Linked DNA regions of Sphingosinicella sp. BN140058. The protein of the gene in region 1 binds, or shares a complex with, the protein of each later gene. Links are inferred from orthologs where the notes say so. Each region holds a gene or a part of one and is shown in the gene's direction. Other genes may lie near its edges. The genes, in order: ETR14_RS03950 and pnp.

The links.
Region 2: the proteins of ETR14_RS03950 (region 1) and pnp are in contact, whole or in part, in a cryo-EM structure (PDB 9QH0), measured with the Escherichia coli proteins. The link is inferred for Sphingosinicella sp. BN140058 from one-to-one orthologs.

The regions. Positions count from the first base shown.
Region 1 is NZ_CP035501.1:852,390-855,852, reverse strand. What follows is about bases 1-3,152. They hold ETR14_RS03950 (ribonuclease E/G), read left to right. Parts: upstream 1-364; coding sequence 365-2,941; downstream 2,942-3,152. Other genes in these bases: ETR14_RS03945 (M48 family metalloprotease), read left to right, coding at 3,018-3,152. In the rest of the region: more of ETR14_RS03945, read left to right, coding at 3,153-3,463. UniProt on the Escherichia coli protein: Endoribonuclease that plays a central role in RNA processing and decay. Required for the maturation of 5S and 16S rRNAs and the majority of tRNAs. Also involved in the degradation of most mRNAs.
Region 2 is NZ_CP035501.1:2,227,655-2,231,047, forward strand. What follows is about bases 26-3,107. They hold pnp (polyribonucleotide nucleotidyltransferase), read left to right. Parts: upstream 26-424; coding sequence 425-2,791; downstream 2,792-3,107. Other genes in these bases: rpsO (30S ribosomal protein S15), read left to right, coding at 26-249; ETR14_RS10035 (hypothetical protein), read right to left, coding at 3,015-3,107. Also shown: more of rpsO, read left to right, coding at 1-25; more of ETR14_RS10035, read right to left, coding at 3,108-3,272; ETR14_RS10040 (GreA/GreB family elongation factor), read right to left, coding at 3,331-3,393. UniProt on the Escherichia coli protein: Involved in mRNA degradation. Catalyzes the phosphorolysis of single-stranded polyribonucleotides processively in the 3'- to 5'-direction. Also involved, along with RNase II, in tRNA processing.

The DNA.
Region 1 (3,463 bases):
GGCCGGTTGAAGCTGAACAACCGAGATGCTAGCAGTCAATTTCGGCACAGTGTTGAAGTGCGACCAAGCCCTTCTCATCTTGGCCGAAAGTTCTCGCGCCGGCGCACTGCGCCGGACACCCAAGGTTGACGCTGCATGAGCTTTATTTCCTTCGACTGGCTACGCCCCCTCAGGGTTACGGGCGTCGCGTCGAGGGCTGCGGGGCCGGCGATGACGACGCCCCAGGCACGAGCAGCAGACACGAACAGCCTCTTTTCAACCCGGACACAGAAAGCGCGCGCCGGATCGGCGCCGCCTTCGTCCATATTCGAACGCGCGTGCCGCGACGCCCTCAAGGCTGCGGCGCGTGCGTGGAGTGACATCAATGACAATGCGCATGCTGATCGACGCGCGCCACCACGAGGAAACCCGGGTGGCCGTCGTCAAGGGAAACCGGATCGAGGAATTTGATTTCGAATCTTCCGAGCACAAGCAGCTCAAGGGCAATATCTATCTCGCCAAGGTAACCAGGGTCGAGCCGTCGCTGCAGGCGGCGTTCGTCGACTATGGCGGAAATCGGCACGGATTCCTCGCTTTCAGCGAAATTCATCCCGATTACTACCAGATCCCCAAGGAAGATCGGGAGGCTCTGCTCCGCGAGGAGGCTGAACATGCGGCCGAGGAGGAGCGCCTGCGCGCCGCCGAGGACAGCCGCTACGAGTCGGACGAAGACGATGACGGCTTCGAGGCGGACTCCGGCCCGGTCGAAGAAATCGGCGCCGGCGGGGGCGACGAGTCGGACGTTCAGGACGATGCGGCGCCGGCCAAGCCGGAAAATGCCAGCGGTTCGGAAGAGAGTGCCGCCGACGAGCTTCGCCGGAAGCGCCAAGCGCTCCGTCGCCGCTACAAGATTCAGGACGTCATCCGGCGGCGCCAGGTGCTGCTCGTTCAGGTCGTCAAGGAAGAGCGCGGCAACAAGGGCGCTGCGCTGACCACCTACCTCTCGCTGGCCGGCCGCTATTGCGTGCTGATGCCGAACACGAGCCACGGCGGCGGCATCAGCCGCAAGATTTCCAACGGCGCCGACCGCAAGCGGCTGAAGCAGATCATGGCCGATCTCGCCTTGCCGACGTCGATGGGGCTGATCGTCCGCACCGCGGGCCTGTCGCGCACCAAGACCGAGATCAAGCGCGACTTCGATTATCTCGCCCGGCTTTGGGACGAAATCCGCGAGCGCACGCTCGGCAGCGCCGCGCCGGCGCTGATCTACGGCGACAGCGATCTGGTGAAGCGCGCCATCCGCGACATCTACAATCGCGACATCGACGAGGTGATCGTCGAGGGCGAGGACGGCTATCGCGCTGCCCGCTCGTTCATGAAGTTGCTGATGCCGAGCCACGTCAAGAAGGTGCGCGGCTATTCCGATCCGGTTCCGCTGTTCCAGCGCTTCGGGGTCGAGGACCAGCTCGCCGCCATGTACCAGCCGGTGGTGCAGCTGAAATCGGGCGGCTATCTGGTGATCAACCCGACGGAAGCCTTGGTGTCGATCGACATCAACTCCGGCCGATCGACCCGAGAACACAATATCGAGCAGACCGCCTACGCGACCAACATCGAGGCGGCGCACGAAATTGCCCGTCAGCTCCGCCTGCGCGACATGGCCGGTCTGGTGGTCATCGATTTCATCGACATGGAATCGAACGGTCATATCCGTAAGGTCGAGAAAGCGATGAAGGAGGCGCTGAAGAACGATCGCGCCCGCATTCAGGTCGGTCGTATCTCGTCCTTCGGTTTGATGGAGATGAGCCGTCAGCGCCTGCGCACCGGTGTGCTCGAAGCGTCGACCAAGCCGTGCCAGCATTGCGAGGGCACCGGCCTGATGCGAACTGCATCGTCGGCCGGCCTGTCGGCGCTGCGCATGATCGAGGACGAAGCGGGCCGCGGCCGCGGCAGCCGGATCCTGCTTCGCGCCGGCCGCGAGGCCGCGATCTACGTCCTCAACCGCAAGCGCGCGGAAATCGCCGAAGTCGAGGATCGCTATGGCGTGATCGTCGAAGTGTTGATCGAGGAAGGCCTCGAAGGCGCGCGCATGGCGGTCGAATCGCATGGCCCGCCGCCGACCGTCCGACCCCGCTTCGAGCCGATCGCTCCGCCCGTCTATGATGAGGACGAAGAGGATCTGCCCGAGGAGGAGGAAGAGGAGCTCGAGGAGGAAGCCGAGGACGAGGCTGCCGAGGAGGAGCCGCGGGAGCAACGCCGCGAGCGTGGCGAGCGTCCGGAGCGGGACGAGGGCGGCGAGCGCGGCCGCAAGCGCCGCCGGCGCCGCGGCCGCCGTGGCGGTCGCCGCAGGGAAGGCGAGGAAGGCCGCGACGAACAGGGCGAAGGCACTGGCGCGGATGCCGAGCAGCCCGAGGCGGATGATTCGATGACCGCCGAAGCGACCACGGCCGAAGCCGCTCCGGCTGCGCCGATCGAGGAAGCACCGGCTGCCGAGGAGGCACCGACCGCCGAGGAGAAGCCGAAGACGCGGCGCCGGCCGCGTGCGCGCAAGAAGGCGGACGCTGCCGATGCGCCGGAGGCGGTCGCTGCGGAAGCCGCACCGGTCGAGGCGATCGCCGCCGCCGCGGAAGTCGCGCCGGAAGCTCCGGCAGAAGCGCCTGCCGCAGAGGAAGAGGCCGCCAAGCCCAAGCGCCGCAGCCGCCGCAAGAAGGCCGACGAGGCGCAGCCCGCCGAAGCCGCTGCCGAGCCTGCCGCCGAGCCGGAAGCACCGGCCGCGAAGCGGCGGAGTCGGCGGAAGGCTGCTCCCGCCGAGGCCGCGCCGGTCGAAACGCCCGCACCCGCAGCCGCCAATGATCCGGCGGAGAGCGCCGACGAGAGCGGCGCCGAGGCGGCGGCGGCCGACGAGGGCGGCGAGTCCGCGCCGCCGCGCCGAGGCTGGTGGCAGCGCACCTTCGGCAATTGAGCGACGTCGAAGATGAGCGTCCCGTGCGAACGGGGCGCTCATCTTCCGTTCAGCGCGCGAGCGATAGGTAACCGAAATGCCTGAAGCGCACCGCAATCGGCCTTTCCTGGGTCGGACCCTCGCTCGGCTGCTGATGCTGCTGATCCTCGGCTTCACCGCCATCGCGCAGCCGGCTGCCGCCCAGTCGATCCTCCGCGATGCCGAGACCGAGGCACTCTTCAGGGAGATGTCGCGCCCGCTGATCGCTGCGGCGGGGTTGCGGCCCGAAAACGTCCAGGTCGTGATGATTCACGATCCGTCGATCAACGCCTTCGTCGCCGGCGGGCAGATCGTCTACATACATTCCGGCCTGATCGCCGCTGCCGACAGCGCCAATGAGGTCCAGGGCGTCATCGCCCACGAACTCGGCCACATTACCGGCGGCCACGTGCTTCGCTTCGGCGAGGGCGTAAAGATGGCCACGGGCATCATGATCCTGTCGCTGGTGCTGGGCGCCGCGGCGATGGCCGCGGGCGCCGGCGA
Region 2 (3,393 bases), 1.4 Mb from region 1 along the record:
AAGCAGGAAATCATCAGCGACAACGCCCGTGGCAGCACGGACACCGGCTCCCCCGAAGTGCAGGTCGCGATCCTGACCGAACGCATTTCGAACCTGACCGAGCATTTCAAGACCCACGCCAAGGACAATCACTCCCGCCGCGGTCTGCTCATGATGGTCAACAAGCGCCGCTCTCTCCTGGATTATCTCCGCAAGGAAGACGAAGCGCGCTACCAGGCACTGATCGCGAAGCTCGGCCTTCGCAAGTAACACGAAGCGGCCCCGATCGGGGCCGCTTTGCATATCGGGCGCCTGCAATCCGGCAGCGCCCGATCGGACCAACTTAGGTCCATCAAGCCGGGCGACAGCGCCCGCAAGGCCCCGGCAGGAAAGCCGGGCCGCACAGGCCCCGGCCGCATAGGGCGGCCGGACGGAAGGAAATCACATGTTCGATACGAAGAAAGTGGAAGTCGAGCTGGGCGGAAAGACCCTCACGCTCGAAACGGGCCGCGTCGCCCGGCAGGCCGACGGCGCGGTGATCGCGACCATCGGCGAAACCGTCGTCCTCTGCGCCGTCACCGCGGCGAAGAATGTGAAGGCCGGGCAGGATTTCTTCCCGCTCACCGTTCACTATCAGGAAAAATTCTCGGCCGCCGGCCGCATCCCGGGCGGCTTCTTCAAGCGTGAGCGCGGCGCCACCGAAAAGGAGACGCTGACCAGCCGTCTCATCGACCGGCCGATCCGCCCGCTCTTCCCGGAAGGTTTCTACAACGAGATCAACGTCATCGCCCACGTGCTGAGCTATGACGGCGAGAACGAGCCGGACATCGTCGCGATGATCGCCGCCTCGGCCGCTTTGACCATCTCCGGCGTTCCCTTCATGGGGCCGATCGGCGCCGCCCGTGTCGGCTACAAGGACGGCGAGTATCAGCTCAACCCGAGCCTTGAGCAGGTCAAGGAAGGCGATCTCGATCTCATCGTCGCCGCCACCCACCAGGCGGTGATGATGGTCGAATCGGAAGCCAAGGAGCTTTCGGAAGAGGTGATGCTGGGCGCCGTGATGTTCGCCCACGACGCCAGCCGCAAGGTCGTCGACGCGATCATCAGCCTTGCCGAGCAAGCCGCCAAGGATCCGTGGGAGCTCGAAACCGGCGCCGACCCGTCGGCGCTGAAGAAGCAGCTGCGCGACATCGTCGGCGACGACATCGCCGCCGCTTATCGCACCACCAGCAAGTCCGAGCGCTCGAACCTGCTCAACGCCGCACGCGACAAGGCCAAGGCGGCGTTCGCCGAGGCGGAGCCGCAGCAGCAGCTCGTTGCGCAGAAGCTGGTCAAGAAGCTGGAAGCGGAGATCGTCCGCGGCGCCATCCTGAAGGACGGCCGCCGCATCGACGGTCGCGACACCAAGACCGTCCGCCCGATCGAGGCGATGGTCGGCTTCCTGCCGCGCACCCATGGTTCGTCGCTGTTCACCCGCGGCGAAACCCAGGCGATCTGCACCACCACCCTTGGCACCAAGGATGCGGAGCAGATGATCGACGGCCTCGACGGGCTGTCGTACCAGCGCTTCATGCTCCACTATAACTTCCCGCCTTATTCGGTCGGTGAAGTGGGCCGCTTCGGCGCTCCGGGCCGCCGCGAAGTCGGTCACGGCAAGCTCGCCTGGCGCGCGCTCAATCCGGTGCTGCCGACCCACGAGGAATTCCCGTACACGATCCGGGTCACCTCCGACATCACCGAGTCGAACGGCTCGTCGTCGATGGCCTCGGTGTGCGGCGGTTCGCTGGCGCTGATGGATGCGGGCGTTCCGCTTAAGCGTCCGGTTTCCGGCATCGCCATGGGCCTGATCCTGGAAGGCAAGGACTTCGCCGTTCTGTCCGACATCCTCGGCGACGAGGATCATCTCGGCGACATGGACTTCAAGGTCGCCGGCACGTCGGAAGGCATCACCAGCCTGCAGATGGACATCAAGATCGCCGGGATCACCCAGGAGATCATGAAGACCGCGCTCGAGCAGGCCAAGGCCGGCCGCGCCCACATCCTCGACGAGATGGCCAAGGCGCTCGATCAAACCCGCACCGAGCTGTCGGCGCATGCGCCGCGGATCGAGACGATGACGATCGACAAGACCAAGATCCGTGACGTCATCGGCACCGGCGGCAAGGTGATCCGCGAGATCGTCGCAACCACCGGCGCCAAGGTCGACATCGACGACGAGGGGATCATCAAGATCAGCTCGTCCGATCTGTCGCAGATCGAAGCGGCACGCCGCTGGATCCAGGGCATCGTCGAAGAGCCGGAAGTGGGCAAGGTCTACACCGGCAAGGTCGTCAACCTGGTCGATTTCGGCGCCTTCGTGAACTTCATGGGCGGCAAGGACGGTCTCGTCCACGTCTCGGAGATCAAGAACGAGCGGGTCGAGAAGGTCGCGGACGCCCTCTCCGAAGGCCAGGAAGTCAAGGTCAAGGTGCTCGAGATCGATCCGCGCGGCAAGGTTCGCCTGTCGATGCGAGTCGTCGATCAGGAAACCGGCGAGGAGCTGGAAGACACCCGTCCGCCGCGGGAGGAGCGTCCCCGTGGCGAGCGCAGCGACCGTGGTGATCGCGGTGACCGGGGCGGCGATCGCGGCCGTGGCCCGCGCCGTGACGGCGAAGGCCGTGGCGGACGCGGCGGTGATCGCGGTGGTCGCGGCGGCGAGCGCGGGGGTGAGCGCGGTGATCGCGGTCCCCGTCGCGAGCGCAGCGAAGGTGGCAGCAACGAAGGCGGCGATCCCGAATTCGCGCCGGCCTTCCTGACCCGCAACGACGATTAAGTTCGGGTCTCACCGACAAGAAGAAGGGCCGCCGGAGCGATCCGGCGGCCCTTTGTTTTTGTGGGGGTGGGTGCGCGTGCGTCGCGGCAGTTTCGCTTGCTCTCGTCTCAGCTCCGTTCGGGCTGAGCTCGTCGAAGCCCACTCCTTCTTACCCACAGCAAGGGGAAAGAGAGGGCTTCGACAGGCTCAGCGAGAACGGTGACTGGTGGAGAGGAACTCCGAATTATTGCGCCGCATTGCCGACACCATTGTCCGCCGATGCCGCGCCATTCCCCGCCTCAGCCAGCAAGGCATTCGCCTCGTTGTCGAGCGGGGCGATGGCGGCGTCGACGCCGTTGGAGGCATCGCGCTCCAGCACGTCCGCCTTGTTCTCGAGCGAGCGCGAGAGATTGTCGGCCTTGGCCTGGAGGTTTTCGGGCTCGTCGCTGCAGGCCGAAAGGGGCAGGCAGGCGAGAAGGAGGAGAGAAAGGCGGCGGGTCATCGGGGGCTCCGTGCAATGGCGTGACGCCACTCTCAGCATTCCCCGTCGGCCGGCGCAATCACGCGTCGCGTGGGCCGACTTCGAGGATCTCGATCGCGTCGGCCCTTCCGCCGAAATCGGC